4 regions of the Bacillus pumilus genome follow, and region 2 is predicted to be linked to each of the others. Evidence: riboswitches for the same ligand, from Rfam matches in the RefSeq annotation. Region 2 holds a riboswitch; each other region holds the start of a gene.
What was found. A riboswitch is a leader RNA that binds a small molecule or an ion and turns the genes downstream of it on or off. The one in region 2 is predicted to bind thiamine pyrophosphate.

Region 1 (8,027 bases), 1.4 Mb from region 2:
CAATTAAAGGTGATAAGAGGGACGATGCAGACTTTTTGCAGCCATTTCGAGTATGATGGTCACGGTAAGCTTCATATCAATACCATCATGGCTTTTATTAAAAAGGAGTTTGGTGTGAGAAAAATGAAAGACATTCCACAAAGCCGCTTTACTGAAGCGCTTGAATTAATACAAGACTTTGATTTATACACGGATAAAATAGAGATTCGTGATCGTCTATCAGAAAGGAATTAACTAAATTGAATATTTTAGCAATAATACTAGTAGGAATTGTCGCATTAGAACACCTTGTCATTATGTTGTTAGAAATGTTTTTTATGGAATCAAAGATGGCAAAGAGATCCTTTAAGCTGCCAGAACACTTGCAAAAGGATCCAAATGTAAAAGTGATGTTTGCCAATCAAGGGCTTTATAACGGGTTTTTAGCTGCAGGACTGATTTGGGGGCTCATTCTCGGATCGAATACTGTTGGATATATGATTCAGCTATTTTTCATTCTTTGCGTGATCATCGCTGCGGTATTTGGCGGTGTGACCTCTAATAAATCAATCATCGTCAAGCAAGGAGTACCAGCGCTTCTTGCATTAATTGCGCTTATCCTGGCAATTTAACCGTAAATAAAGTCGCCCGAGTAAAGGGCGGCTTTTATCTTTTTCGAAGACCCATTAGACGAATAATAGATGTCAGACATAGTGCAACGGCAACAGCCAAAATAATTTTCCCATACATGACCCCTGTTAAGTTCATCAAAAAGACGGCCAATATGATACAGAGCGTGATGATGATCATCACAATCGAATAGGTTTTCATCTCTTTTCCACTCCTTTAAAAGTCCCCTCACATCCGTGAGGTCTATCCATCTTACCCTCATATGATATCACTCAATGACAATTTTACATGAAATTCCCTACCAATAGAATGTGACATATTGATTAGATTTGATGACATGCCATATTTTTTAGAAAATCGGGTATACCATAAAGAGTTGCAACGAAGTTCAATTGTTTGATATTTAATTGTGCAAAATGTAAAATGAAAACATGATAAATCGAAAGGATGATCAAGATGAGTAAGAAAGTGTTATTAGTATCGACAAGCAGTTCAGAAATGAACGGACATCCAACAGGCTTATGGCTAGAAGAGTTGGCAGAGCCATTTCATATTTTTAAAGAAAATGAACTAGACGTTCAAATTGTCTCTATTCAAGGTGGAACTGTCCCTATTGATAAAAATTCAATTCCAGAAGGTGTTCCAGCGCAATATGAAGATGTATATGAATTACTTCAAGACACAAAGGCGCTTACAGATGTGAACCCAGCTGATTATGATGGCATTTTCTTTGCGGGAGGACACGGCCCAATGATCGATTTTGCGTCTAATCAACTGGTAGCCGATGCAATCTTAGCTATTTCAAACAAAAATGGTGCAGTCGGAGCTGTTTGTCACGGCGTTTCAGCATTCATTGATGTGAAGGATCAAGATGGCAAATCATTTATCGAAGGTAAAAAAATCACAGGCTTCACAAACGAAGAAGAGGAAGCTGTTCAGCTGACATCAAAAGTTCCATTTTTATTGGAAACAAAACTTCGTGAGCAAGGGGCAGCGTTTGAAAAAGGAGATGCCTTTGCACCATACGCTGTAGTTGACGGACAAATCATTACTGGACAAAACCCAGGTTCTAGTGCAGAAACAGCACGCCTGTTTGTTAAAACCATTTCATAAAGTGATCAAAAAACCAGTCGTAGCAAATACGGCTGGTTTTTTGTCATAAAGATTTCCTAAAAAAGACCATAACAATGAATGAAATAATGGTAAAATATTCACAGGGTAAAAAACCCAATTGAGGAAAAAGGGGATGTTCCTGTGAGAGCATTATATGGAAAAATCACTGTAGCTTTATTATCCATTCTACTCGTCACAACAGGTTTATTTTCACCAGTATTAAAAGCAGAAGAAGCACCGAAATCAGATGGGAAATTGTCACCACTGACGGAAAAAGCCATTCAGCAAGTGCAAGACTCGTTTTTGAAACAGGATGAAGGAACCGCTATCCAAAAGAAGCAGCTAAAAAAATCTTTTAAAGTAGATAAGAAAAATGGAATCAGTATCAAACGAAAAGCCGCTAAAGATGGTAAGATGCGTACATCTTCCGTTCGCTCCATTGATGGACTAGCCATCAACCAATCGGTTGTCTTATCAGAGGATGACCCAGTCGATTTATGGTTGTTAAGTACGACTTCACCTCAGGCACTCATCAGCCGAATTACCTCTTCAAATCCCGATTATTTCGTACAATTATTTGTTGTTGATTATGAAACTGGACAAGCTTATCCGACGGACTTGATTCAGCCAGCAGGCAGTCTCCTTGGTTTGACCAATTTACCAGCAGGTGACTACGCATTCGGTATCACAAGCGGTGGAAATTTCGGAGACTCTTACACGTTACAAGTGAATGCAAAAAACCCACCCAATTTCACTGGGGCTGTTTCCCTCTCCTCAACCTTGCAATACTTTGTAGCTGAGTATGCGAATGGGGATGTTTTCGCTAATGGTACAAAAGTGTATAACAAACAATCTAAGACCGCCGATTATAAATGGGAGCGTGTATTTTATTTCTCCTATGACGGAAAATATGATCAGAGAACCCATTCTGTTGAAAGTGTGAAAGTGAAAAGAATTTCGGCACCAGTATCGTACTCTTCTCCTTATGCGAGTTCATCTGAGGTCATTCTCGTCTACTTAGATGTGGAGACGTTATTTATGTATCATGAATCATCGTTTGCTAGCGGACAATACTACCATAGTAGCTTTGTTGATACACTTGGAAAGACAACGCCAAGGCGTTTAGATATTGATGATATGACAAATTACGGCGATCATATTTTAGCTGTTGATTTGAAAACGGGAAAACCAATTGATTTCTTCAGTGTCCTTAATTTTTACTATGCTGCAGGGATCGAAAAGCTGCCTACGATCAGAACGTTGAATTAAGAAAGGCGGTTGACAGCAAATCTCTACATGTGTAGAGTAAAGATAATTAAATGACAAAAGTCCACTAGGGGAGTCATGTATGACTGAGACAAGAGAAAATCTTGGACCCTTTGAACCTGATCTAGTTTGTACTAGCGGAGGGAAGTGGAGCTGGACCTCGTCTTATTCATTATTGAATCGATAAGAAGGCCGCTCCATTTGGGGTGGCTTTTTCATTTATTCAACTGAAGAAGAGGAGGCTTTTTTTATGACGTTTTCAGCGCAATTAAGAGAAGAAACAGAACCATTATTTGAAGCCATTTATCAGCATCCGTTTGTCAGAGGGCTGGCAGCAGGAAAGCTGGAAAAGGAACAGATCATTCATTACGTCAAACAAGATGCAGAATATTTACATGCTTTTATTAAAATTTATGCAGCGGCTCTTAGCAGATGTACAGACAAAGGAGATATTGCCTTTTTCCATCAGCAGATTGCGTTTGTACTAGATAGTGAGACACACCCTCATCAAAATCTTTGCCGAGTGGCAGGTGTATCATATGATGAGCTCCAAGGTGCCCCGCTTGCTCCGAGTGCTCATCACTATATTCATTATATGCTGCAAGTTGCCAAGGAAGGCACGCTTGGAGAAATCATCGCTGTCCTGCTTCCATGCCCTTGGACATATTGGGAAATTGGGAAACGAATGCTCACAGATGTGCAGCCTGACCCATCACATCCTTTTTATGAGTGGATCACATTTTATGGAGGGTTAACCGACTCTATTACAGTAGAGCTTTGCAAGCGGCTCGATCAGCTGGCGGAAGCAGCAAGTGAGAAGGAAAAGGAAAAAATGAAACAGCACTTTATCCTAAGCTGTCAGCTTGAGTACAAGTTTTGGGATATGGCGTTTACGGTGGAAGATTGGCCAGTTCCATTGGAGGTGCATTCATCATGACATGGAAGATGAAGGAAGTTGTCCTTGCTGTCATTTTATCCGTAGCATGTGGTGTCATCTATTTAGGGTGGTCCACACTTTACTTACCCATTACAGCACTTGTTGGCCCAGCAGGAGGCAACATCATGTTTGGCATTTGGGTGATTGCCAGTCCAATCGTCGCGTATATCATCCAAAAGCCGGGAGCTGCCCTGATTGCAGAAACAGCCGCTGCCGCAGTGGAATTACTAACAGGCAGCCACTTCGGTCTTGCAGCCCTGCTGATTGGTGTATGCCAAGGGCTTGGGGCAGAAATTGCTTTTGCTCTTTTTGGTTATAAACGATATCGCATGTGGACACTGATGCTGTCAGGTGCCTTTGCAGCTGTTGGAGCAATGACTTACAGCCTCGTTGCGAATGGCTTTGGTTATTACACGCCTCAAGTTTTACTCATCACACTGATGACTCAAATCATCAGCGGAATGATACTGGGCGGATGTTTAGCAAAAGTAGTGGTGGACGCATTATCTAAAACCGGTGTATTGAATCAATATGCCATCATGAAAGAAAAACGAAACAAAGGTGAACAGCATGGATTCATTTCTCGCGTGCAATAATCTCACTGTCCGTTTTTATGAACAGCCTCAGCCCGTGTTGCATCAAATCTCTCTTTCCATTCAAAAAGGTGAAAAGGTGCTTATTTTAGGACCAAGCGGCAGCGGTAAATCCACGCTCATCTCCGTTCTGGCTGGCATCATTCCAGAACATTTAGAAGCGGACATGCAGGGCGAAGTGATATTGCAAAGACATACAGGCGTCATGTTTCAGGACCCTGATTCCCAGTTTTGTATGCATCGCGTCAATGAAGAAATTGCCTTTAGCTTAGAGAACCGTTCTGTCCCTCGTGACGAGATGGCTGGCATCATTCAGCAGCTCATGCAAAAAGTCCAACTTGATGTCGATCCCAATACAGACATCCACACATTATCTGGCGGCATGAAGCAGCGATTGGCGCTTGCTTGTTTACTAGCGTTAGAGCCAGATGTGCTGTTCTTTGATGAACCGACCGCACAGCTTGATCCAGCAGGAAGAATGGAGATATTTCAGCTTCTACAGCAGCTTGCAGCTGATCAGCGACAAACCATGATTTTTGTAGAGCATGTGCTAGATGGGGTCATTGAATGGATGGACCGGGTGATTTTATTAGACGATCAAGGCAGCATCTTAGCAGATGGGTCTCCAAAAGATGTATTGACGACATATGAAAAAGAAATGAAAGAGGCAGGAATTTGGAGGCCGAAATTATTTCCCGAGAAATGGTCTACGATCCTTCAAGATCCATTTCATCCAATGAGTCACAAGCTTATGCAAACCTTTGAAGCAAGAAAGAAGCAGAATGAAAAAGTGCCGTCGACTAAGCGGGAGACCATCATTCGTTCAGAAGATCTTCAATTAAGCTACGGGAAAAAGAGGATTATGAGTGATCTTCAGCTTGATATCAAAGCAGGGGAATGGGTGGCGATCATTGGGGAAAATGGAAGCGGAAAAAGCACATGTCTTAAACATTTGGTTCGTTTAGAGCCAACGAAAAAAGGCCACATTTTTTTAAAAGAGACACTCCTTAAAAAGTGGTCAGACCGAGAACTATATGAAAAGGCAGGCTTTGTGTTTCAAAATCCGGAGCTTCAATTCATACAAGATACAGTGTTCGATGAAATTGCATTTGGTGGAAGGCAGCGTAATTGGCAAGAATCCGTTGTGCAAGAAAAAACAGTTCAGCTATTGAAAGAGTTCGGTTTAGAAAAGCATGCAAAAGCTCATCCTTTCACTTTAAGCCTAGGTCAAAAAAGAAGATTGAGTGTGGCTACAATGCTCCTTTTTGATCAGGATGTCCTATTGTTAGACGAGCCGACTTTCGGGCAGGATGAAAGAACAGCGAAGGAATTAATCAGGCGCTTGAAAGATCGTCAACGCCAAGGCACCACTATTTTAATGGTCACACATGATATGGACCTTGTCGATGAGTGTGCCGATCAAGTGCTTCTTTTTCATCAAGAAAAGCATGTGTATGATGGCACGCCTTATGATTTGTTTTCAAATCGGGAACTTGTCAATGCTTATCAGCTGAGAACCCCGTTGCATTATCGCTATGTGGCTGAAAGAAAGGACGTGCTGACGATTGCAAAGTAATCATTCCTTTCTTTCCACTGTGAATCCAGTCATCAAATTACTCACTCATCTACTTGCGATGTGTTGTCTCATGGCGATATCTGATCCTAAAACAACCTTCATCATCTGGCTGTTTGCACTTGGTATTGGACTTGTTTTAGGCGGATGGAATTTGAAGTATCTTTTCACAAGACTTGTCCCTTATCTGCTTTTTTTTATTCTCGTGTTTTGGATGATGGCGGCCTTTGGCAAGGGGGATCATACTGTTTGGAAATGGGCATGGTTCCATATGACAGAGGAGAGTTTAAGAAATGGACTCACCATCGCTCTCAGAATGCTTGGCTTTGTGACGTTTGGTCTCCTGTTTACGTCCACAACAGATTTGACAGCATTTATGATGAGCCTCATTCATCAGTGCAAAATGTCGCCAAAATGGGCGTATGGAATGCTTGCTGGCTTCCGGTTTATTCCGTTATTTCAAAGTGAATTAAAGCAAATGAAGGCGGCACATAAAATCAGAGGCTATAAGCAAAAAAACAGCTGGAAAGCCTTTATGCGTTATGCACTTCCTCTTTTTACACAGGGCGTACGAAAATCAGAACGGTTGGCCATTGCGATGGAAGCAAGAGGCTTCACGGGTGAGAGAGAGCGGACGTATTATCATGTCATCAGCACTTCGTGGATCGACTATATGTATCTTTTGCTCATCGGTATCAGTATTTTGATATGCATGTCCTTTTTTTTTAAAAACACCCACATTCTCTTGATAGAATGTGGGCTTTTTATATGTCTTAGGTCATTTGATTGATATTAGTGCACATTACAGGCTGTAATAGACCTTATAACGAACCGATAAAGAGGATGTACTGAGAAAAAGAGAGGATGAACGTGAGCGAATGTCACAGAGAATTGATAACATAATAGACGCTTTACCAATCATTGGACTAGCTATGAGAGAGCAACTAACCTTTTCTGTTTTAGGGAAAGAGAAGGTTCTTTATTATCAGCAACATGGAAACATTGACCTAGGGTTTAAAGCTGGGGATATCGTAGCTCCAGGGTTCGAAAACTTTTCTATGTTGAAAAATGGGAGAGAGCCATCGTTTATTCAAATTCCGAAAGAAGTATACGGGATTCCAATGGATATTGTAGCCGTTCCAATTAAAGATGAAGCGGGTCAAGTAGTCGCTGCTTTCTGCGTTGCCTATGATCAGACCAATCAACAACGATTAGATGACATCATGACAGAGAGCAACGAAGCTTCCGAAAAACTAGTCGCAATGGTACAGCAAGTTGCTGCACATTCAGAGGAACTACAAGCGACAAGTGAACAAATTCTACAAAACACGAAAACCACTGTAGAAAACTCCTCTAAAATCAATCAAGTGTCCAATCTTATCAAAGGTATCTCTGATCAAACGAACTTACTTGGACTCAACGCATCAATTGAGGCTGCAAGAGTAGGTGAAGCAGGAGCAGGCTTCGGAGTGGTCGCAACGGAAGTGAGAAAGCTGTCAACTCACGCCAAACAAGCGACGACTGATATTGAAACAGCGCTAAAAGATGTACAGGGGTCGATTAAAGGAATGGAAGAAGAAATAGCACAAATTGTCGCTTCTTCTGAGCATCAAGCAGAGCTTGTAGGCACGTTCACAAAAATTATTGAAGGTCTCCATGAAACAAATGAAACGATGAAATCACTCGCAGAAGACTTAGTGAATTATCAAGTGAAATAAAAAATAGATCGACCACAACCTCCAGATCAATCGGAGGTTTTTTTCGTTTTAAGGTAAGGAACTTGTTAGGATATTGACCGATTGATCGCTGACAGGCAGTGTACACTTCTGTATGATAGAAAAAGAGATACTACCCTGGTCAGTAGACCTATTCATAAGGAGGAAGACCATCGTGACACAATCAGCGAAGCTGCAAGAAATCATAGCACCTTACCGTA
Region 2 (8,027 bases):
ACTTTTATTGCACCGATTTAAGCTGACCATTCCGGTCGTTGTTGCTGAAATCATCATGGGGCTCATCATTGGAAAAAGCGGTCTTCAACTGGTAGTTGAACATGATGCATGGTTAGATACGTTATCCATGCTCGGTTTTATTTTTCTGATGTTTTTAAGTGGACTTGAAATAGATTTTTCTTCTTTCGAGTCAAAGAAGAAAGCACGAGAACTACCAAATGGTCTAAAAGAACCGAATACGTTTAAAGCAGCCACTATTGTTTTTCTTGGCGTATTTAGTATTTCTTTTATTCTGTCCTATGCGTTTGTCCTTGCAGGGTTTATCCAAAATGCCTTTTTAATGACGCTCATTATATCGACGATCTCATTAGGGGTAGTGGTTCCCACCTTAAAAGAGGAAAAATTGATGCAGACGAATATCGGTCAAATCATCTTGCTTGTCGCTGTCATTGCGGATTTGGTGACGATGATTTTACTTGCTGTATTTTCCTCCATTTATGGCGATGGTACAGGGAATATGTGGCTTCTGCTCTTATTATTTGCTGCGGGCATCCTTCTTTATTTATTTGGCCGCGTATTTAAGACAAAGTCAATTTTTCAGTCCATGTCAAAAGGGACCGTGCAAATTGGGACAAGGGCGATCTTTACTCTCATTATAGTCTTAGTTGCTTTATCTGAATCACTCGGTGCTGAAAATATTCTTGGGGCGTTTTTAGCGGGCGTACTTGTGTCCCTTCTTTCGCCGAATAAAGAGCTTGTCCAGCAGCTGGATTCATTTGGCTACGGATTTTTGATCCCCATCTTCTTTGTGATGGTCGGAGTGGATTTGAATATATGGGCACTGTTCAAGGACCCAAACATTATGATCATGATCCCGCTGCTATTTATTGCATTACTGATTAGTAAACTCATCCCGATTCTTTATTTGAAAAAATGGTATGACATGAAAAAAGTGATCGGCTCTGGCTTTTTATTAACATCGACATTATCACTCGTCATTGCAGCTGCGACGATCGGGGAGCGGCTCGGAGTCATTGATCATAAAATGTCCGGCGCGCTAATTTTAGTCGCGATACTCACGAGTATTTTAACGCCAGTTTGGTTTAAAGCACTGTTTAAAAAAGAACAAGCTGTGAGCCATAAAAAACGTGTGACCTTTATTGGTGCAAATCAGCTGACCTTACCTGTCACACTCGATTTACATCAGGATGAATATGATATTCGAATTTTGCATGTCTTTCAAGAAAATAAAGAAGCGATGCTCGCCGACACCATCTTTGAAGTCGAATCAATTGAAGAGTACGACGATGAGACGCTGCGAAAGGCAGGCGTTGGCCAGGAGGATGTCCTCGTCGTCGCAACAGGCAGTGAGACGAAAAATAAGGAAATTGCTTTATTTGCAAAGGAAGAAGGAGCAAAACAAGTCATTGCGAGTGTGAGCAAAGCTGAGGCAGAGCTAACATTGAAGGAAGCGGGCATTGATACGTTTTCTAATTTCCTATCATCTAAAACGGTGCTAAGAGCCTTGATTGAAGCACCGGATGCGATTCGATTATTAACAAATGAGGATACTTCCTTGTATCAAATTCAAATGAACAATCATCGCTACCACAATGTCATGCTGAGGGAATTTCCGTTTACCGGCGATTTGGTCTTTGTCCGTATTTTCAGAGGGATAGACAGCTTAGTACCACATGGAGATACGACGCTTAGAAGTGGTGACCGTGTGCTTGTGTCGGGCTCTCGTGAGTATGTAGCAGGACTTAGAGCCCAATTAGAGTGAGAATGAACCCTTGACCAATGAACAATTCCTGATTAAGATAGAAGTACAACATCATATATTTGATCCACTAGGGGAGTCCTTTAAAAGGGCTGAGATAAAAGTATCGACTTTTAGACCCTCATTACCTGAACAGGTTCATACCTGCGTAGGGAAGTGGTGCGGTTTTTGATTATGCTTTTTACAAATTCCAAGCCACTTTCCATACGGAAAGTGGCTTTTTTATATGGAAAAACAGGAGGAGAGAAACATGACATTTTCAACTGAATGTAAAGAAGCAGCAGCACCATGGTGGAATGGAAGCTTTACACACCCCTTTGTGAAAGGGATTGGCGATGGCACGCTGTCACTCGATCGTTTCACGTATTATGTGATGCAAGATTCATATTATTTAACTCATTTTGCAAAGGTGCAAGCATATGGAGCGGCAATTAGTGAGGACTTACATACGACGGGCAGAATGGCGTATCATGCGCAGGGAACGTATGAAGCAGAGCTGTCGCTGCATAGAAAGTTTACAGAGCTTTTAGAGATTTCAGATGAAGCCATCGAGAACTTTAAGCCTTCTCCCACTGCATATGCGTATACGTCTCATATGTACCGATCTGTGAAAAGCGGACGATTCGAAGAGATATTAGCTGCGTTATTGCCGTGCTACTGGCTTTATTATGAGGTGGGTGAAAAGCTGAAACAAACCACACCTGACCATCCGATTTATCAGGAATGGATTTTGACATATGGAGGGGATTGGTTTAAGGAACTTGTCTTTGAACAAGTCAACCGCTTTGATGAACTAGCCGAAAAAGCACCAGAACATGTACGGGCCAATATGAAAGAAAATTTTGTGATTTCAAGCTATTACGAATACCATTTCTGGGAGATGGCGTATCAAAAAGAAATGTGGCAAACAGCATGCTTAGATGGGGTTGGTGCAAATGGAACTCCACGCAGTGACAAATGATTCGCTTCCTGCGGGTGAGCTGATCAAACAAATAAAAAACATTGCACCTGAAGTGGATTTTATTCATATCCGGGAACGGTCTAAAACAGCAAGTGAGCTTGTTGATCTCGTGAAAGGTCTCCTTTTAGAAGGTGTACCGAAAGAGAAGCTCATCATCAACGACAGAGTAGACGTTGCACTGCTCACCAATATTCACCGGGTACATCTCCCGGGCCATAGCTTTTCGCCAAAAGAGCTGCGGCAAAAATTCCCTCATCTTCATGCGGGCGTCTCTGTTCATTCGATTGAAGAAGGGAAAGCAGCTGAGAAAAATGGAGCAGAGTATGTCATATTTGGGCACGTATATGACACCACTTGTAAACCAGGACTTCAGGCAAGAGGCGTACAGCTTGTGAAAGAACTGACATCTCTACTATCTATTCCAGTCGTGGCAATCGGTGGTGTGACACCTGACCGCATTCCAGAATTGAGACACGCGAATGTGAAAGGGATTGCTGTCATGTCTGGAATTTTTACTCATCATCAGCCGCGCAAGATGGCACAAGCATTTTCTAAACAAGTAAAGGAGCATCCTTATGAAGAAGCATTATGATGTGGCAATCATTGGTGGTGGAATCATAGGGATGTCCATTGCCTATCACCTTGCAAAAGCAGGAAAGCAGGTCGTCTTATTTGAGGCGAATGAGGTAGGGAAGCAAACGACAAGTGCGGCTGCTGGGATGCTTGGTGCACATGCTGAAGGAGAGGGTCATGAGGATATTTTTTTTCAAGTAGGCAGAGCAAGCCAGGCATTGTACGAAAAGTTAAAAGTCGATCTACAGCATGAATCTGGCATTGATATTCGAACATCAGCGGGCGGTATCATGAAGGTAGCCTTTACCGAAGAGGAGAAACAAGCACTTTGCCGGATGCAGCATTTGTCTTCATTTGAGTGGATGGACGCAGGCAGCGTAAAAAAATGCATGCCTCAAATGGCAGAGAATATCCTAGGAGCAGGTTTGATTAAAGAGGATGTTCATGTCGAACCTTATGCGGTATGCCGAGCATTTTGGCAGGCGGCGGTCAGGTACGGGGCAGAAGTGAAAGAGTGTACACCCGTGATCGAAGTGAAGCGGGAGAAAGAAGCGTTAGCAATTAGAACAACGATGGGAACATTCACATGTGATGAACTAACTGTAGCAAGTGGTGTATGGTCTGGCCATTTTTTTGAAGAGCTTGGATTATCTCATTCTCTTTATCCAGTAAAAGGGGAATGTGTGTCTGTATGGAATCATGGTCCAGCACTCCAACACACCATTTACCATGATCATTGTTACATCGTTCAACGAGATAGCGGCAAACTGATCGTTGGCGCAACGATGAAGCCAAACGAGTGGCAAACTGTTCCAACGCTTGGCGGTATCGAAGCTGTTATTCAAAAGGCGTCACAGCTGATGCCTTCGATCAAGGAGATGCCGATTGATCAGTGCTGGGCTGGCCTTCGTCCGGCGACAAGCGACCAGCATCCCTACATCGGAAGACATCCAGAAGATCGGCGTATTCTTTTTGCTGCTGGTCATTACAGAAATGGTATTTTACTTGCTCCGATTACTGGAAAGATCATTCGCGACCTGATATTAGGTGAACCGGTCAAAAAAGAATGGCTTCACGCATTTCGTATTGACCGAAAGGAGGCACTGTTTGTATGAAAATTCAATTGAATGGCAGAATCGTTGATTTCGATCAAGAGAATGGAACGATCTATGACCTGCTATCAGACTATCAGCTTGAAAATCGAGTAGTGATTGTGGAAAAGAACCAAGAAATTATTGATAAAGAAGCGTTTCAACAAGTGAAAATTCAACCTAATGACACGATCGAAATCGTTCACTTTGTAGGAGGAGGATGACAACATGCTGCATATTGGCGGAAAAACATTCACATCTAGATTATTACTTGGTACAGGGAAGTATCCATCATTTGAAGTTCAAAAAGAAGCCGTGAACGTATCAGAAGCAGAAATATTAACCTTTGCTGTGAGAAGAATGAACATTTTCGAAGCATCTCAGCCAAACTTTTTGGAGCAGCTTGATTTATCAAAATATACGCTGCTTCCGAATACAGCTGGTGCTAGTACAGCGGAAGAGGCAGTTCGTATTGCTCGATTAGCGAAGGCTTCTGGACTGTGTGACATGATCAAGGTAGAAGTCATTGGCTGCTCAAGGTCTCTTCTGCCAGATCCAGTCGAAACGTTAAAAGCATCCGAAATGCTACTCGAAGAAGGATTTATCGTGCTGCCATATACATCTGATGATGTGGTACTGGCAAGAAAATTAGAAGAGCTTGGTGTCCATGCCATCATGCCAGGTGCTTCGCCGATTGGTTCAGGGCAAGGCTTACTAAACCCTCTGAATCTCTCATTTATTATCGAGCAGGCAAAGGTACCGGTGATTATTGATGCTGGTGTAGGCTCTCCAAAGGATGCGGCTTATGCGATGGAGCTAGGGGCTGACGCTGTATTACTGAACACCGCTGTGTCAGGTGCAAAGGACCCTGTGAAAATGGCAAAAGCCATGAAGCTGGCGATTGAATCAGGAAGGCTAGGCTTCGAGGCGGGACGTATTCCTTTGAAAAACTACGGGACAGCAAGCAGTCCGCAGGAAGGAATGCTGGCATTTTGAGCACACGTTATTCACGCCAAGAGCTCTTTCAGCCAATTGGCACAGAGGGACAAAAGCGGTTAAATGACTCAAAGGCCGTCATTATTGGCGCAGGAGCGCTTGGAACAGCTAGTGCGGAAATGCTCGTTCGTGCTGGCGTTGGATCTGTCACCATTTTGGATCGAGATTATATTGAATGGAGTAACCTTCAGCGTCAGCTGCTTTACACAGAGCAAGATGTGCAGGATCGGCTGCCAAAGGCCGTGGCGGCTGAAAATAGACTCAAACAGATAAATAGTGACGTGCAGGTCAAAGGAATCGTCGTCGATGTGACCGCTGAACAGATTGATGAACTAGTCAGCGGCGCTTCAATTATTGTCGATGCAGCGGATAATTTTGAGGTGAGAATGATCGCTAATGATGCTGCTGTCAAACATCAAATTCCATTCCTTTATGGAGCTTGCGTTGCCAGCTATGGTATTCAATTTACTGTCATTCCTGGGGAAACACCGTGTTTACACTGCCTGCTTGAACATTTACCCGCACAAGGCATGACATGTGATACAGCCGGTATCATTAGTCCAGTTGTGCAGCAGGTCGCATCATATCAAGTGGCAGATGCCCTGAAGTGTTTAACAGGTCATCAAGTGACGCCAATTTTAAGATCCTTTGATTTATGGACCAATGAGCGGTCTGACATCCGATCAACCAGCTCTTTAAAGAAGAAGCAATGTCCAAGCTGCGGACTGAAGACATATCCTTTTCTCTCCTATGACAAGAGAGCGAAAGCAGATGTACTATGCGGCCGCAATACGGTCCAAATCCGCAGTGCAGCCGAAACCCCGCCGCCATTAAACGAAGTGGCTCTTCGGTTAAAGAAAGCAGGGATGGATGTCCTTGAAAATCCGTATTTGCTTTCCTGTCAAAAGGATGAATATAAGCTTGTCTTATTTAAAGACGGCAGAGCTCTTGTCCATGGCACAAATGATATGGCAAAAGCAAGAACCATTTATCATCAATGGATTGGCTAATGAGAGGTGTGATGAAATGACGATCAAAAAAGCATTCACAATTGCAGGTTCTGATTCTGGCGGCGGAGCAGGCATTCAAGCTGATTTAAAAACCTTTCAGGAGCTCGGTGTGTTCGGAATGTCTGCGATCACAGCGATTACAGCACAAAACACACTAGGTGTTCACGGAGTATATCCGCTTTCAAACGAGGCGTTAGAAAGTCAAATTGATGCAGTGGCAGAGGATTTACTGCCAGATGCCGTCAAAACAGGAATGCTGTGGAGCGCAGACATGATCAGGATAGTTGCTGATAAAACGGTTCAATATGACATGAAGCTCATTGTCGATCCAGTGATGATCGCAAAAGGAGGCGCTTCTTTATTAAATGAAGATGCGGTCTCAGCGTTGAAAACACACTTGCTGCCTGTCAGCTATGCCGTAACGCCGAATCTCCCTGAAGCAGAAGTACTGACAGGCATGCATATTCAGACAAAAGAGGATCGCTATCTAGCAGCGGAGCGTTTATATGAGCTTGGTACGAAACATGTCGTGATCAAAGGCGGTCACGGTCCATCTGGCGGGAAGATTACAGACCTATTGTATGATGGAAAAGGCTTTATAGAAGTCACAAACGAACACATTGATACCCCGCATACACATGGCACAGGCTGCACGTTTGCAGCGGCATTAACAGCTGAAATTGCGAAAGGATCCTCCATGAGGGAGGCTTTTGACACAGCAGAAATCTTTGTCCATGAAGCCATCAAGTTCCCTTTGAATATTGGGGCTGGACACGGACCTACCAACCATTTTGCTTATCAGCAAAACCGGCTCAAACGATGAGAGAATCGAACCGTCTTCATTTGCGAGGACGGTTTTTTGATGAAAAAGAAACTTTCTTTCTGCGGAAATTGTCATTCTCTCATGATCTGTGATAATATTATGATCAGGTACTAATACTATGTCTTGAAAAAATAGGAGGCTTTATTACATATGAACTTTTCTTTAGAAGGCCGTAATATCGTGGTAATGGGTGTTGCCAATAAACGAAGCATCGCTTGGGGAATTGCCCGCTCACTTCACGAAGCTGGAGCTCGTTTGATTTTTACTTATGTTGGAGATCGTCTTGCTGAATCTGTAAAAGAACTTGCAAGCACACTTGAGCGCGATGATTCAATCATTCTTCCATGTGACGTGACAAGTGACGAAGAAATCGAAAAATGTTTCGCTACAATTAAAGAAAAAGTACAAGTCATTCATGGCGTTGCGCATGCGATTGCATTTGCAAACAAGGAAGAGCTTGTCGGTGAATACTTAAACACGAACCGTGAAGGTTTCCTTTTGGCGCACAACATTAGTGCATACTCTTTAACAGCTGTAGCAAAAGCAGCACGTCCATTGATGACAGAAGGTGGAAGCATTGTCACGCTTACATACCTAGGCGGAGAGCGTGTGGTTTCTAACTACAACGTAATGGGTGTAGCAAAAGCAGCACTTGAAGCAAGTGTGAAATACTTAGCAGCTGATTTAGGCGCAGAAGGTATCCGTGTGAATAGTATTTCTGCTGGTCCAATTCGTACGCTGTCTGCAAAAGGCATCAGTGGTTTTAATACCATTCTGAAGGATATTGAAGAGC
Region 3 (8,027 bases), 1.3 Mb from region 2:
TACGATGACACTACGAAAAACAGCTTGCGGCCTTCACACCAGCAAGCTGTTATACGCTTTAAAACGATATTTCATTTCGGTAAGGCTTCATGACTTCAAGCACATGCTCAAATTCATCCTTTGTTCGAAAAGGAATGCCTTGCTCAAGCTGCTCCTCCACATGACTTTCTAAACGGGACGTATCAATTTGAAAAAAGAGATGAATGGGCTCCGCCCAGCCGTCAGGCCTTCCATGAAACGTAGAAATCACACCGTCCTCTGATAATCCGATATATCCATTTGCTTTACTTAATGGAGAGATATCATCAATTTGCTTTCTAAAAAGCGCAAAATCCTCTTTCTGCTCTACTAGCGTCCAGCCTTTATACTGCGACCAGAATGTGTCTTTGTCTTCTAATGATGCCCGGTGTCTTTCAATACTCACATCTCCGTCTAGATAGACTTTTTCTAGCTGCACGGTGATCGAGTTTGACTGCTTTTGCAAGTGTTCTTTTCCTTCCATATCCGTAGCGAAAAAAAGCACACTTGTCATGATAAGTCCTGTAACGAAACATTTCATCTTCACTTTCACTATTTACACCTCTTTAGAACATGAGATCGATGCATGACATATGTAGTTTGACCCATTTTTCTAAACATTAACCAAATCAATGACATGAATATATGGGAAGAGTCTTTCGTTGTATCCTTCATTCGTAAATGGTATGTTTTATACAATCCATTGCTTTATCGAATGCTCGGTTTTTTCATCATTCGTTTTTCAGCCGCATAAACTGAAACCAAAGAAGGTGAAGTCAATGTCAGAAGTCAAAAGATTAGCCGAATCGATTCAGTATCATGAGGATAAACGTCTTCATAAGCTTGCCTTTAAACCGGCAGAGCTTGAGCTGTGCGGCAAAGGAAGAAGTGCCTATGTCTTTTCATACAAAAAAGACGGCAAGAAAATGGCGCTAAAAGTCTTTTTCCCTTCTTATCAGCATATTGCCCGCAAAGAAGCCGCTATTTATGAAAAGCTCTCTGGTTCGTCTTACTACCCTGAGATTTATGAATCTGGGGATCAGTATATTTTAATGGAATATATTAAAGGATATACATTCTATGAATGCCTCACAAAGGGGATTCCTATTAAAAAACAAATGATTGCGCAAGTCGATGATGCGCTAGAAGAAGCACGCGAGAAAGGATTGAATCCTTCTGATATCCATCTGAGGAATCTGATCTTAACAAAGGAAGGACAGGTCAGGGTCATCGATGTTGCCCGTTTCACACAAACAAAAGCTTGCCATCAGTGGGATGACTTAAAAGCCGCTTATGCTTATTATCAAAAACCTTTTTTCCCGAAAAAAGCACCGCGTCTTTGGCTTGAAGTGATTGCTTATTTGTATAAAAAGAACTGGCTGTCTCGCGGCCAGCTTAATAATCGGAATGATTTCTCTGCATAATGAAAGCCGCTCTCACTGAGCGGCTTTCAGCGTGTAGACAAACCCTCGCATTCTTTGTCAGTCCTGCGCGCTGGTGCTCACGAATGTCAAATTCGCTCCGCGCCAGTGCTCGTCCTTCCTAGACTTCAAAGGTTTTCTATCACGCTGAAAAGAAGACAAAGGGCTAAAATAAAGATCATTTTAGCCCTTTGTCAACAATCTGAAAGCCGCTCTCACTGAGCGGCTTTTCTGTGTCAATCTGTTTCAACATGGATGCTATTCACATTTAATAAGTTAATGATTTCATTATTCAGCTTAAACCAATGATTGGCTTCTTCAATTTTCTTATACACATCATAGGTAGCTGGACGTTTTAGCTCGAAATCAAGCACTTCCCCATTGTTCATATGAAATGTTACCTTAAATACTTTCATCATAAGATCACCTTCCACTCTCTCTTGTTAGCTGGCCAAATAGATCGGCTCTTTTCATTCATTCTCTACTCAACTCGTTTCCCCTCCTTCTTTCCTTTCAAACACAAGAAGTTTAAATTTTGTTTAAATTCAAACAATATCTCTATCCCTCTTCTTTGCAAAGAAGTATATTATTTAAAAGGAGGTTTTCTTTATGAAACGGAAAAAGAAACGAACATCCCCAGAAAGACAAACAGTCGTGTTTCATTTAACAGATGCCCTCATTCCGAGTCTGGACATGATAGGGGTTGCATTAAAGGCATTTTTCCACCTCTTAAGAAAAGCCTTATCCGCGATCTGATAAAACCCCGCACAACATGCGTGCGAGGTTCTTTTTTAGGATGAATATATTTGACTTCCTTGGCTGATAAACTCCTTCGCCTTCTTCTCCATCTCTTTTTTCACTTCTTCTGATTGATTGCGAATATCATGGGAAATTTTCATGCTGCAAAACTTCGGTCCGCACATCGAGCAAAAATGGGCAGTCTTAGCGCCTTCAGCAGGCAATGTTTCATCATGGAACGCCATCGCTCTTTCTGGGTCAAGTGACAGGTTGAATTGGTCCCGCCATCTAAATTCAAACCTTGCTTTCGATAAAGCATCATCGCGCTTTTGAGCAGCAGGATGTCCTTTTGCTAGATCAGCAGCATGTGCAGCAATTTTATAGGCAATCACACCTTCTCTTACATCTTCTTTGTTCGGCAGACCTAAATGCTCTTTTGGCGTCACATAGCATAGCATCGCTGTCCCATACCAGCCGATCATAGCTGCGCCGATAGCAGATGTAATATGATCATATCCCGGAGCAATATCTGTTGTAAGAGGTCCTAATGTATAAAATGGTGCCTCTTTGCAAATCTCCATTTGTTTGTCTACATTCTCTTTGATTTTATCCATCGGAACATGTCCAGGCCCTTCAATCATCACCTGTACATCATGTTTCCAAGCGATCTCTGTCAATTCACCTAACGTTTCCAGCTCTGCAAACTGCGCTTCATCATTGGCATCAGCAATCGAGCCTGGTCTGAGTCCGTCTCCAAGTGAAAAAGCAATATCATACGTTTTCATAATCTCACAAATGTCTTCGAAGTGGGTATAAAGGAAATTTTCTTGATGATGGGCAAGACACCATCTTGCCATAATGGCACCGCCTCTTGAAACAATTCCGGTCACCCGATCGACTGTCAGCGGAATATACCTTAATCGCACGCCCGCATGAATCGTGAAGTAGTCTACTCCTTGCTCTGCTTGTTCAATTAACGTGTCTCTGTACACTTCCCACGTCAAATCTTCTGCCACGCCATTCACTTTTTCAAGCGCCTGATAAATGGGAACGGTGCCTACTGGGACTGGGCAATTGCGTATGATCCATTCTCTCGTTGTATGAATGTCCTTTCCTGTAGACAGATCCATCATAGTGTCTGCACCCCATCTGATGGCCCATGTCATCTTTTCTACCTCTTCATCAATGGATGATGTCACAGCTGAATTACCAATGTTCGCATTGATTTTGACATGAAAATTCCTTCCGATAATCATCGGTTCACTTTCAGGATGGTTAATATTCGCTGGAATGACCGCTCTTCCGCTGGCTACTTCCTCTCTCACGAACTCAGGGCTTAGCTCTTCTCTTAACGCGATGAACTCCATTTCAGGCGTTACAATACCTTTTTTTGCATAATGCATTTGCGTCACACAGGCACCTTGTTTTGCGCGAAGCGGCTCATGATGAAAATCAGTAAGAACATGCTGATGTGACGATTTCTCTTTGGAGCGATATCCGTTATCTTCAGGTTTTACATGACGTCCTTCATAGCTTTCTGTATCCCCTCTTTCTTCGATCCATGCCGCTCTCAGACGATGAAGCCCCTTTGTAACATCGATATGGGCACGCTCATCGGTGTAAGGTCCACTCGTATCGTACACACGAATCGGTTCATTTTGAATGTTTCCTGCCTGCGTCACCGTTTGTGAGAGGGCAATCTCTCTTTTTGGCACTAAAATGTCAGGTCTTGACCCTTTCTCATACACCTTTCGGCTGCCATCAAAGCTTGATAATAACGATTGAGTTGTTAGGGTATTTTTCTTTTCTTTCATTTGCTGTTCTCTCCTTCTCTTCTTGTCACAGGACAGGACGGAATCAGCACCAGCAAAAAAACCAGGCTCTATGAACAGAACCTGGTTTCGTCGTTAGAAATAAACATGAATCTCATTTATAAGACACATGTATCATCTTCAACTTCCCCACGCTGGTACGAGCCAGATCAGGTCCAAAGGGTTAAGAAGCATACACTTCTCTCTCAGCCCAGCCGCGGGCACCCCTAGTCACATTTATTCATTTCCACAACAGTGTAGCATAGAGATGCCATGAAAAAAAGGAGTTTTAGGAAAATAGTTCCTTTTCACTACAAAAGAGATAAAGCCAGCTTGATATACACCTTTATATACATCATCCTCCTCAAACATTTAGATAAAATCTGAAATAATCATTGATCCTTTTCTCCTATTATGTATAATTAATCTAAACGGAGAATTTTTATACAGACTTTTTTAAAGGAAGTTCTAGTCGATTGCAAACATTTCTCACATTTATCGTCATAGGATTCTCAATCGCTCTACCAGTTGGAGCGATCACGGTTGAAATGACTAAACAAGGATTAAAAAACGGCTTCTTTCATGGTTTAACTGTAGGAGCAGGCGGCATGACCATTGATCTCTTACTAATCTTGGCTTTGTATGCTGGATTTGCTCAGTTTTTATCACTGCCATTTGTCCAAATCCCGCTCTGGCTGATCGGAGCTATCTTCTTAATGATGCTCGCATACGATTCCATTAAACATGCGGATCAAGACATCCATTTAGCTGGCGAAAAAGTCAATAAATCTTTCGCAAAAACGTACAGAAACGGCTTGCTTGTCGCGGTGTCTCCTGGAAACCTTGTGTTCTGGGTTTCTGTATTTGGAGCTGTACTGGCAGATGCATATACAAAAACAGATTCATCTGAATTTATACTGGCATCAGGCGGTATTTTGGCAGGGATTCTTCTTCATGACATCGGTCTTCTCACCCTTGTATCCTTAACAAGAAAAGTGATGAATCGAACGATGATCAAATGGACATCCATTATTGCTGGTATTTTATTACTTGGATTTGGCTGTTATTTCTTTTACGAATTCTATATAGGCATTAAGGTTTATTTTTAAGAAAAGGCTAAAGTTCTTGAGGAACTTTAGCCTTTTTTATGCTTCAACTTATCGAGTCATGCCTGTTTGACCTGTTTCAAATTGTGTTCTTCTCATATCTCTAAAGCGTGTGAAAGCTCCCTCGTCTTTAATGACTTGGACAGCTCTTCCATCCGCATAACGAGTCGCTGCTTCTTCCACTTGTGATACGCCCTCTGACGTCAGACGTCCATCTGATTTAATGGCAATATACACATTTTCATCTGTTACCATCACCTGTGAGTCTGCAACGTGGTTCATTTTATTGACGCGATTGGCAATTTTTCTTGAACGCTGCACATTCTCTTGTTTATCGTAGCCAGAGAACGACATTTGGTTATGATAGTTCATATCTCCATGACTGTAGCGTCCATCACCACCTGCGAGAGGCGTTCGATCATCTGCTTGAGGGCGGGTGCGATAATCAACATTCGTTGTATTCCCACCGTTCATTCCCTCCATGAGTTCAGAAACTGGCCCTTGATGATCTTGGTTATTGTCATCCGCACGGTTATTCGAATGATATCCGACTGGCTGACCTGATTGATTATGACGTGTATCTACACCTGCATTGTCATTTGTACCACATGCCGTTAACCCAATAGGAAGAAGCACTAATGCGATCGTTTTTTGCCATTTTTGTCTCAAACGAAAAACCCCCTGTACAAATTCAATCTCATGAGCGCGAAACAGGCTCTGTTTTAGCATGTACAGTTTGGGGAAAAATCAAGCTGTCAGTTATAAACAAAAAAAGGAACGATTGAGATCGTTCCCTCCAGTTTGCTAAAATGATCTTTATTTTAGCCCTTTTTCTTCTTTTCAGCGTGATAGAAAACCTTTGCAGTCTAGGAAGGGTGAGCACAGGAGCGGAGCGAATTTGACATTCGTGAGCACCGGAGCACAGCCCTGACAAAGAATGCGAGGGTTTGTCTACACGCTGAAAGGAACGATTGAGATCGCTCCTTCTGTTATTACTCTTCTTCGTCTTCCTCTGGTCTTGCAAAAACAGATTGACCTGGATATGGCTGCATATAAGGCTGAGCTGGATAAGCCCCCATTTGGCCATAAGGTACAGGATTCGGGTAATGTCCTGGCCATGGCTGATGCTGCTTCATGCCATCATCACATCCGCAGTCTTCCTTGCCATAAGCTTCATTTGAAACATTTGGATAAAAGCCTTGATTCACGTTCGCATTGACATTGGCGTTGGCATTGGCATTTGGATGCATATGGTGGTGCCAGTGATGCCCATCGTTTGCATGATGTTCATAATGTTCTCCGTAATAAGCTGGCGCTTGATACGCAGGATAATACGGCTGCGCTGGGTATGGATATGGCATCATGTGATGGTGATAATATGGCTGGACAGGATAGCAAAGACCTGACCCTGGTAAAATTGGCGATGCTGGCACCATTTGCTGCGGATATGGATACATTGCCGGCATGTAATGACCATGACCATAATAAGGATCATATGCGTCATGATGCTGGTGATGGTGATGATGTTCCTTATTCTCAGCCATTCCCCCTACCGCTGCGCCTCCTACATTCGGCATTTGCGGGAAATTAGGAAGGTTTGGGTAATTGCTGTGCTCCATATCTTTTCCCTCCTCCTTTTGATGCGGAATATGAATAAACGGATCATACCCCTTTGCCACTTCATCTTTTAAATGACCTTTATTTTCATGATGGAAATGGTCCTTGTTGTCTTTATGCTCCTTATTCTCATGATGGAAATGGTCCTTGTTGTCTTTATGCTCCTTATTCTCATAATGAACATGATCTTTATGATCCTTTTTGTCATGAACATGATCTTTCTTTTCATGAACATGATCTTTTTTCTCATGATGTTCTTTTTTGGGAGGAGGCGTGAATGGCTGGTACAGATTGGTCTGATAATAATTCACATCGACTTGTGGAAAAGCTGGCTGCTCGATCTTTGGCACTGGCGGTACATAAGGTACAGGTTCGTTTGGCTTTTCTTTCGGCTTCGTATCTTGCACTTGCACGACATCTTTTGGCTTTTCTTTCACATACGGATGTTCTTTCGTCTTTGGCATTTCTTTTGCTTTGTGATGATCTGTTTTTACAGGAACACCACTAGATGGAATCTTGATCTTCATACCCGGCATGATCAAATCTGGGTTACTGAGCTGTGAATTTAGTTTTTTCAATTCTTGAAAGTCGACTCCGTATTTCTTTGAAATTTTCCAAAGGGAGTCTCCTTTTTGCACAATATGAATTTTCAACGTTTTCCCCTCCTATGCAAAACGTGAACGTAACGGTTATGTCAGAAGTACAATATGTTTCACCATAAATTTATGCCTATTTACAAGCCGATATGATAAAAACTTGTTTTCTGATAGGAGGGGCTGATTCATTATTTAATGGCGAGCATTTTATTCAGTGCAAGTAAAGCGTCTTTTGTCGTGTCTTCATTGACTTGAATCAAACCGACCGGATCACCTTTCTCTATGCTTTCTAGTGACCATAACAAATGAGGGAGATCGATCCGATTCATCGTCAAACATGGACACATATCCGGATTGAGGGATTCGATTTGTTTATCTGGATGCTGATCTATGATTCGCTTGACCAAATTCATCTCTGTTCCAATCGCCCACTTGCTTCCTGCTGCTGCTTCCTTGATCGTATCAATAATAAATTTCGTTGAACCGGCAAGATCAGAAGTCGTGACGACTTCATGCGTGCACTCTGGATGGACAAGAATTTGAATGTCACGGTCTCTTTTTCTCGTTTCTTCAATATTCCGCACCGTAAATTTCTCATGGACAGAGCAATGGCCTTTCCATAAAATCATCTTGATGCGGGAAAGCGGCTGATCGGTGATGAGCCTTTCTTCTATTTGATCCCAGACAGCCATTTCTTCAAGTGAAATGCCTAAATCAAAG
Region 4 (8,027 bases), 1.6 Mb from region 2:
GGCTTCAATTCGCACCTTCGCTTACGCTAAGCGCTCCTCTTAACCTTCCAGCACCGGGCAGGCGTCAGCCCCTATACTTCGCCTTACGGCTTCGCAGAGACCTGTGTTTTTGCTAAACAGTCGCCTGGGCCTATTCACTGCGGCTTCTCGGGGCTTTAACACCCTAAGAAGCACCCCTTCTCCCGAAGTTACGGGGTCATTTTGCCGAGTTCCTTAACGAGAGTTCTCTCGATCACCTTAGGATTCTCTCCTCGCCTACCTGTGTCGGTTTGCGGTACGGGCACCTCTCACCTCGCTAGAGGCTTTTCTTGGCAGTGTGGAATCAGGAACTTCGCTACTAAATTTCGCTCGCCATCACAGCTCAGCCTTCACGGGAAACGGATTTGCCTATTTCCCAGCCTAACTGCTTGGACGCGGATATCCAATACCGCGCTTACCCTATCCTCCTGCGTCCCCCCATTGCTCAAATGGTGAGGAGGTGGTACAGGAATATCAACCTGTTGTCCATCGCCTACGCCTTTCGGCCTCGGCTTAGGTCCCGACTAACCCTGAGCGGACGAGCCTTCCTCAGGAAACCTTAGGCATTCGGTGGACGGGATTCTCACCCGTCTTTCGCTACTCATACCGGCATTCTCACTTCTAAGCGCTCCACCAGTCCTTCCGGTCTGACTTCACAGCACTTAGAACGCTCTCCTACCACTGTTCGTAAGAACAGTCCGCAGCTTCGGTGATACGTTTAGCCCCGGTACATTTTCGGCGCAGAGTCACTCGACCAGTGAGCTATTACGCACTCTTTAAATGGTGGCTGCTTCTAAGCCAACATCCTGGTTGTCTAAGCAACTCCACATCCTTTTCCACTTAACGTATACTTTGGGACCTTAGCTGGCGGTCTGGGCTGTTTCCCTTTCGACTACGGATCTTATCACTCGCAGTCTGACTCCCAAGGATAAGTCATCGGCATTCGGAGTTTGACTGAATTCGGTAACCCGGTAGGGGCCCCTAGTCCAATCAGTGCTCTACCTCCGAGACTCTTACCTTGAGGCTAGCCCTAAAGCTATTTCGGAGAGAACCAGCTATCTCCAGGTTCGATTGGCATTTCACCCCTACCCACACCTCATCCCCGCACTTTTCAACGTGCGTGGGTTCGGGCCTCCATTCAGTGTTACCTGAACTTCACCCTGGACATGGGTAGATCACCTGGTTTCGGGTCTACGACCACGTACTCATGCGCCCTATTCAGACTCGCTTTCGCTGCGGCTCCGCATCTTCTGCTTAACCTTGCACGGGATCGTAACTCGCCGGTTCATTCTACAAAAGGCACGCCATCACCCTTTAACGGGCTCTGACTACTTGTAGGCACACGGTTTCAGGATCTATTTCACTCCCCTTCCGGGGTGCTTTTCACCTTTCCCTCACGGTACTGGTTCACTATCGGTCACTAGGGAGTATTTAGCCTTGGGAGATGGTCCTCCCGGATTCCGACGGAATTTCACGTGTTCCGCCGTACTCAGGATCCACTCTGGAGAGAACAACATTTCAGTTACAGGGCTGTTACCTTCTTTGGCGGGCCTTTCCAGACCTCTTCGCTTATATCGTTCCTTTGTAACTCCGTATAGAGTGTCCTACAACCCCAAGAGGCAAGCCTCTTGGTTTGGGCTGTTCCCGTTTCGCTCGCCGCTACTCAGGGAATCGCATTTGCTTTCTCTTCCTCCGGGTACTTAGATGTTTCAGTTCCCCGGGTATGCCTTCTCATACTCTATGTATTCAAGTATGGATACTACTCCATTACGAGCAGTGGGTTTCCCCATTCGGAAATCTCCGGATCAAAGCTTGCTTACAGCTCCCCGAAGCATATCGGTGTTCGTCCCGTCCTTCATCGGCTCCTAGTGCCAAGGCATCCACCGTGCGCCCTTTCTAACTTAACCATTTCTTACTTTAGAAAGAATCACTATGTGTGATGAACTTTGCATTGCATTCAATGTGAATGTATTACTTATTGTTATCTAGTTTTCAAAGAACAATCCTGTCTCGCTAGAGACATGTCTTGAAGGAATGATCCTTCAAAACTAAACAAGACGAAAACGCACACTGCTCCATATATCCTTAGAAAGGAGGTGATCCAGCCGCACCTTCCGATACGGCTACCTTGTTACGACTTCACCCCAATCATCTGCCCCACCTTCGGCGGCTGGCTCCATAAAGGTTACCTCACCGACTTCGGGTGTTGCAAACTCTCGTGGTGTGACGGGCGGTGTGTACAAGGCCCGGGAACGTATTCACCGCGGCATGCTGATCCGCGATTACTAGCGATTCCAGCTTCACGCAGTCGAGTTGCAGACTGCGATCCGAACTGAGAACAGATTTATGGGATTGGCTAAACCTTGCGGTCTCGCAGCCCTTTGTTCTGTCCATTGTAGCACGTGTGTAGCCCAGGTCATAAGGGGCATGATGATTTGACGTCATCCCCACCTTCCTCCGGTTTGTCACCGGCAGTCACCTTAGAGTGCCCAACTAAATGCTGGCAACTAAGATCAAGGGTTGCGCTCGTTGCGGGACTTAACCCAACATCTCACGACACGAGCTGACGACAACCATGCACCACCTGTCACTCTGTCCCCGAAGGGAAAGCCCTATCTCTAGGGTTGTCAGAGGATGTCAAGACCTGGTAAGGTTCTTCGCGTTGCTTCGAATTAAACCACATGCTCCACCGCTTGTGCGGGCCCCCGTCAATTCCTTTGAGTTTCAGTCTTGCGACCGTACTCCCCAGGCGGAGTGCTTAATGCGTTAGCTGCAGCACTAAGGGGCGGAAACCCCCTAACACTTAGCACTCATCGTTTACGGCGTGGACTACCAGGGTATCTAATCCTGTTCGCTCCCCACGCTTTCGCTCCTCAGCGTCAGTTACAGACCAGAGAGTCGCCTTCGCCACTGGTGTTCCTCCACATCTCTACGCATTTCACCGCTACACGTGGAATTCCACTCTCCTCTTCTGCACTCAAGTTTCCCAGTTTCCAATGACCCTCCCCGGTTGAGCCGGGGGCTTTCACATCAGACTTAAGAAACCGCCTGCGAGCCCTTTACGCCCAATAATTCCGGACAACGCTTGCCACCTACGTATTACCGCGGCTGCTGGCACGTAGTTAGCCGTGGCTTTCTGGTTAGGTACCGTCAAGGTGCGAGCAGTTACTCTCGCACTTGTTCTTCCCTAACAACAGAGCTTTACGATCCGAAAACCTTCATCACTCACGCGGCGTTGCTCCGTCAGACTTTCGTCCATTGCGGAAGATTCCCTACTGCTGCCTCCCGTAGGAGTCTGGGCCGTGTCTCAGTCCCAGTGTGGCCGATCACCCTCTCAGGTCGGCTACGCATCGTCGCCTTGGTGAGCCATTACCCCACCAACTAGCTAATGCGCCGCGGGTCCATCTGTAAGTGACAGCCGAAACCGTCTTTCATCCTTGAACCATGCGGTTCAAGGAACTATCCGGTATTAGCTCCGGTTTCCCGGAGTTATCCCAGTCTTACAGGCAGGTTACCCACGTGTTACTCACCCGTCCGCCGCTAACATCCGGGAGCAAGCTCCCTTCTGTCCGCTCGACTTGCATGTATTAGGCACGCCGCCAGCGTTCGTCCTGAGCCAGGATCAAACTCTCCGAGGTATGCAGGATGCATATCACACATGCGTTGCTACACGATGTAGCGAACTTAGCATGTGATCATTTCCTGCCTCGTCAGCGTTTGACTGACTACCTATGATGTTTCATAGGATTTTTTTATAAAAACTCGAATTAACAGGTACGTTTTGTCTTGTTTAGTTTTCAAAGATCATCTTCGCCGTCTCTCAGAGGCGACTTTATTAATATAACATTCTATCAAGATAAAGTCAACAACTTTTTTCTTTATGTTATTTAATAACCGCGCTGTTTTAGCGGCGAATACAAATATAACACCTTTTGAGAAAGGAAACAAGTATTTTTTCTAAATAATTTATTTTTTCTTATCTCTTCCTATATAATCATACAAAAATTAATTGTCACAGGAATTCTCTATTGTTGATCCTGAAGGTCTTTAGTATATTTATAATAGAAGAAAACTAAATAACCGCAGGGGGAGCTTTGTGCTGAGAGTGAACACTCGTTGTTCTGACCCTTTGAACCTGTCAGTTAATACTGAAGTAGGAATGTGGATTCAATTGAATACATGTGGTGTATTCAACTCGATATGTTTTTCTATGAATAACATACTCATCCTTACACGGTCTCTCCTTGCTCAATTCATGAAAAGGGAGATTTTTTTATGCAGCAATCAAATCAATTGGTACGACTGATGGAAATCGCAATTATGACTTCACTTGCACTAGTATTAGATTACTTATCAGGTCTCTTTTTAAGAATGCCGAACGGCGGATCTCTTGCGCTGATTATGATACCCGTCATTCTTATGTCTATTAGATGGGGAATATCAACCGGGTTTATCATTGGTGTGCTTATTGCAGGCCTTCAACTGATGAATGGCCCTATTATCGCTACACCAGTTCAAGGATTTCTCGATTATTTCGTCGCATCTGTTGTCATTTCCCTAAGCGGCCTCTTTTCTGGATTGATTAAAAAAACCATTCAGGACCAAAAGCGAAAGCAGCAATTCATCTATATTACCTTATCCGTATTTGTTGCAAGTTTCTTTAGACTGTTGACGTTCTTTATTTCTGGTGTTGTTTTCTTTTCTCAGTATGCACCAAAAGGAACACCGGGTTGGGTTTACTCTTTAATTTATAACAGCACATATATGGTTCCTTCATTTATTATTTGCAGTATCGTTCTTTGCATACTCATACCAAGTGCATCTCGTTTGGTTTTTCCTCACAAAAAATAACTGGCTGATTTCAGCTGGTTATTTTTTTATGCATAAATTGCCGCTCTATGGAATCTATTAATAGTAGAAGATTTCATGTTGGAGGTACGCCAATGAACCCTTACTCCATTATGCTGTGCTGTTATATTCTCAGTCTTGCTTATTTTTTGGCAGGTTTCTATGAAGCTTTAAAGATAGCAGGAATAAAAGGAAAAGTAGAAGCTTCTCCTCTTATCTCTTATATGCTTTTAGCTATGCTTTTCACTTTTTTCTCTCATTATTATTGGAAGCTGACGATTTAATTCGGTGTAGATGGTCATTTAATACAGGCAGCTCCCACCCATACCCTATTTCATCATGCTTCTCGCCAGCCAGCTCGAACTGGCTGGTAACGACAAAATGAGGTTGAAGCTTTTGATAAAAATGCTTTGCCGAATTTTGTTCAAATACCCACAGCATGATATTCTGATACCCTTTCTCTATTAAATAGCTCACTCCTTCTGTAATTAAAGCGATACCTGCTCCTGATTTCTGTTTCTCTTGCAATAAATAGATCGCATAAAGTTCTCCATCATATGTTGGATAGCGCTCATCACGTTGTTTTCCAAAAGAAGCAAAACCAAATACCCCCTCGTCATCTTCTGCGACAAACGTCCCTTCAAGTGACCTTCTTCTCCAGCTCTCTTCTCGATCTTCTATATTTAAACCATCCAAATAATCCTGATTAATAATGCCTTGATAAGTCGTCTGCCAGCTCTTCACATGTATTTCGGCAATTTTAGGAATATCTTTTTGTACAGCATGTCTCACCTTCATCCGCGCCACTCCTTCTCACTGTTTTCATCCTATCTTTATTATGATAAATTCCTATTTCCTAAAATTCAATCAATAAAGGATATTCGTTGACATTTTGTCAACACACCTTTATATTGGGTACGACTTCTTCTATAGAAGAGTTGATACATCATACAAAGGATGGTGTAAAATGGATTCTAAAACAACTGAGCTTGGGTCTCTCTTAAAGGAAAGATTGCAACAACGTTCTTTATCTTTAAGAGAGCTCAGCACATACACAGAAATTGATAAAGCGACACTGTCTCGAATCATGAATGGAAAAAGAAAACCAACTTTGAATCATCTGCAGCGGCTTTCAGATTCTCTGAACCTATCATTAGATCAACTATTAGCTGCTTCAGGGTTTCCAATCAAAAACGAAAAGGTACATAGTGATACGTTCATACAAACGGTCGTAGAGATCGAAAAAACACTGAAAGATGAGGAGGTCTACGACGGTACATTTAGTCAGACCAAATTGAAACAAAAGCTAAACGAATATGAGACCTATAGCCAAACAAACGAGGGAAAAGAAACGATCTCGGCAAAGTTTGAGAAAAAGATGGAATCGGTAAACGGCGCCGGGCCATTCCTTCAGCATTTGAAAGACATGTACAGCTTATTTATGACCGGACGAGGTACTTCTCGAGAATTAATGATGATGGGGAGCGCACTCCTTTATTTCATTATGCCTGTTGACTTAATACCAGATTTTATTTTTCCGATCGGCTATATTGATGATGCTGCGGCTGTGAAAATCGTCATAGACCAGCTGACAAATAGGTAGCAGGACAAGACGCTATGAAAAAACAGTACAGCATTGACTTCGTACTTTTACTCACTGTGATTTGTTTATTTGTCATCAGCCTAATAGCTGTATATAGCGGATCAGGACAGTATGAATCGCAGGATATGTTTTATTTCGTCAAAAGACAAATTTTCTGGTATATCGTCGGTTTCGGTCTTATGGCCGCTGCTGCATACTTTGATTATGAACTTCTTGAGCGTTTATCTTTTCGGTTATTTACAGGTGGTATTTTTCTCATTATTCTTGTGCACTTTTTCGGAACGAGTCAAAACGGATCCCAAAGATGGATCAGCTTCGGTTCAATCAAAATTCAGCCATCAGAGTTCATGAAAATTTTTGTGATCCTGCTACTAGCGGCTGTCTTGAACCAATACAAGCATCAGCGATTTTCGTTTAAAGAAAGTATCATTCCTACAAGTAAAGTCGTTTGCTGGACCGTTGTCCCTTTTTTCCTCATCTTAATTCAGCCTGATTTAGGGACAGCGCTCGTGATATTATCTATCGCCTTTACACTGATGCTTGTGTCAGGAATTTCTAGCAAGATGATGGCCGCATTAATGGCTTCTTTTATTGCACTTCTTTCATTTTTGGTCTACTTACACAACGAACACTTTGAGCATTTCACAAAAATCATTAAGCCACATCAGCTTGATCGCATTTATGGCTGGCTCTCCCCCGATGAATTTGATTCAACATACGGGTATCAGCTGAAACAATCGATGCTCGGCATTGGATCAGGTCAATTATTAGGTAGCGGTTTTACACAGGGGCATCAAGTACAAGGTGGCAATATCCCTGAAGCGCATACGGATTTTATATTTGCCGTCATTGGTGAGGAGTTTGGTTTTATCGGCGCCTCCCTTTTGATGTGTTTGTACTTAATGATGATTTACCGAATCATTCATGTGGCTATGCATGCTAATACGCTTTATGGTTTGTACATATGTGCAGGAGTCGTTGGGCTGATCGTGTTTCAAGTTTTCCAAAACGTAGGGATGACAATCGGTTTAATGCCTGTGACAGGACTCGCGCTTCCTTTTATAAGCTATGGAGGCAGTGCGCTATTGACGAACATGATCGCCATTGGCCTCGTGTTTAGTGTCAATATCAGGTCATCATCCTATATGTTTGGAGACAACTGGAATTGAAGATGATGGCATTCCTTCTATCTCATCTCAAAAGAGTCGACCTCGTTCTTGTTGGAACGATTGTGTTCCTCTGCTTATTTGGTTTACTGATGGTGTACAGTGCAAGTTATCCTTTAGGAGAAGTGAAGTATGAGAAGGGTAGCTATTTCTTTATCAAACAATGGCAATGGCTCCTGATTGGGGGATTCTTTTTTTTCATTGCCGCTCTTTTCCCTTATCAGATTTATCGTAAATGGATGAAATGGCTTGTCATGCTGTCATTGCTATGTCTCATCCTAGTCCTGATTCCTGGAATTGGTGTTGTCAAAAACAATTCACAGCGGTGGATTCAGCTGGGCTCTCTTATGCTCCAACCTTCTGAAGCTGTGAAACTAGTGATGGTGATCTAT

Region 1: another riboswitch for thiamine pyrophosphate. It lies ahead of tenA (thiaminase II); the one in region 2 lies ahead of tenA (thiaminase II).
Region 3: another riboswitch for thiamine pyrophosphate. It lies ahead of thiC (phosphomethylpyrimidine synthase ThiC); the one in region 2 lies ahead of tenA (thiaminase II).
Region 4: another riboswitch for thiamine pyrophosphate. It lies ahead of thiT (energy-coupled thiamine transporter ThiT); the one in region 2 lies ahead of tenA (thiaminase II).

What each region holds. Positions count from the first base shown of each region.
Region 1 covers NZ_LT906438.1:3,675,211-3,683,237, reverse strand. Annotated here, with positions in the region: gene CKW02_RS19265 (ORF6C domain-containing protein) at 1-234, shown strand, start outside; gene CKW02_RS19260 (DUF1304 domain-containing protein) at 240-611, shown strand; gene CKW02_RS20380 (hypothetical protein) at 646-810, opposite strand; gene CKW02_RS19255 (type 1 glutamine amidotransferase domain-containing protein) at 1,066-1,722, shown strand; gene CKW02_RS19250 (hypothetical protein) at 1,864-2,991, shown strand; TPP riboswitch at 3,048-3,151, shown strand; gene tenA (thiaminase II) at 3,239-3,925, shown strand; gene CKW02_RS19240 (ECF transporter S component) at 3,922-4,521, shown strand; gene CKW02_RS19235 (ABC transporter ATP-binding protein) at 4,496-6,094, shown strand; gene CKW02_RS19230 (energy-coupling factor transporter transmembrane component T family protein) at 6,084-6,881, shown strand; partial or broken gene CKW02_RS20775 (methyl-accepting chemotaxis protein) at 7,471-7,809, shown strand; gene CKW02_RS19220 (YwqG family protein) at 7,982-8,027, shown strand, end outside.
Region 2 covers NZ_LT906438.1:1,173,147-1,181,173, forward strand. Annotated here, with positions in the region: gene CKW02_RS05815 (monovalent cation:proton antiporter family protein) at 1-1,783, shown strand, start outside; TPP riboswitch at 1,843-1,952, shown strand; gene tenA (thiaminase II) at 2,031-2,741, shown strand; gene tenI (thiazole tautomerase TenI) at 2,716-3,333, shown strand; gene thiO (glycine oxidase ThiO) at 3,317-4,429, shown strand; gene thiS (sulfur carrier protein ThiS) at 4,426-4,629, shown strand; gene CKW02_RS05840 (thiazole synthase) at 4,634-5,401, shown strand; gene CKW02_RS05845 (thiazole biosynthesis adenylyltransferase ThiF) at 5,398-6,411, shown strand; gene thiD (bifunctional hydroxymethylpyrimidine kinase/phosphomethylpyrimidine kinase) at 6,428-7,234, shown strand; gene fabI (enoyl-ACP reductase FabI) at 7,385-8,027, shown strand, end outside.
Region 3 covers NZ_LT906438.1:2,461,120-2,469,146, forward strand. Annotated here, with positions in the region: gene CKW02_RS12680 (intercompartmental signaling factor BofC) at 59-559, opposite strand; gene CKW02_RS12685 (hypothetical protein) at 798-1,442, shown strand; gene CKW02_RS12690 (hypothetical protein) at 1,676-1,858, opposite strand; gene CKW02_RS20320 (hypothetical protein) at 2,049-2,195, shown strand; gene thiC (phosphomethylpyrimidine synthase ThiC) at 2,231-3,991, opposite strand; TPP riboswitch at 4,119-4,227, opposite strand; gene CKW02_RS12700 (LysE family transporter) at 4,465-5,097, shown strand; gene CKW02_RS12705 (YhcN/YlaJ family sporulation lipoprotein) at 5,146-5,763, opposite strand; gene safA (SafA/ExsA family spore coat assembly protein) at 6,087-7,364, opposite strand; gene nadA (quinolinate synthase NadA) at 7,496-8,027, opposite strand, start outside.
Region 4 covers NZ_LT906438.1:2,770,568-2,778,594, forward strand. Annotated here, with positions in the region: rRNA gene CKW02_RS14335 (23S ribosomal RNA) at 1-1,925, opposite strand, end outside; rRNA gene CKW02_RS14340 (16S ribosomal RNA) at 2,108-3,656, opposite strand; TPP riboswitch at 4,094-4,195, shown strand; gene thiT (energy-coupled thiamine transporter ThiT) at 4,294-4,869, shown strand; gene CKW02_RS14355 (GNAT family N-acetyltransferase) at 5,110-5,664, opposite strand; gene CKW02_RS14360 (DUF1232 domain-containing protein) at 5,834-6,469, shown strand; gene rodA (rod shape-determining protein RodA) at 6,484-7,638, shown strand; gene ftsW (putative lipid II flippase FtsW) at 7,644-8,027, shown strand, end outside.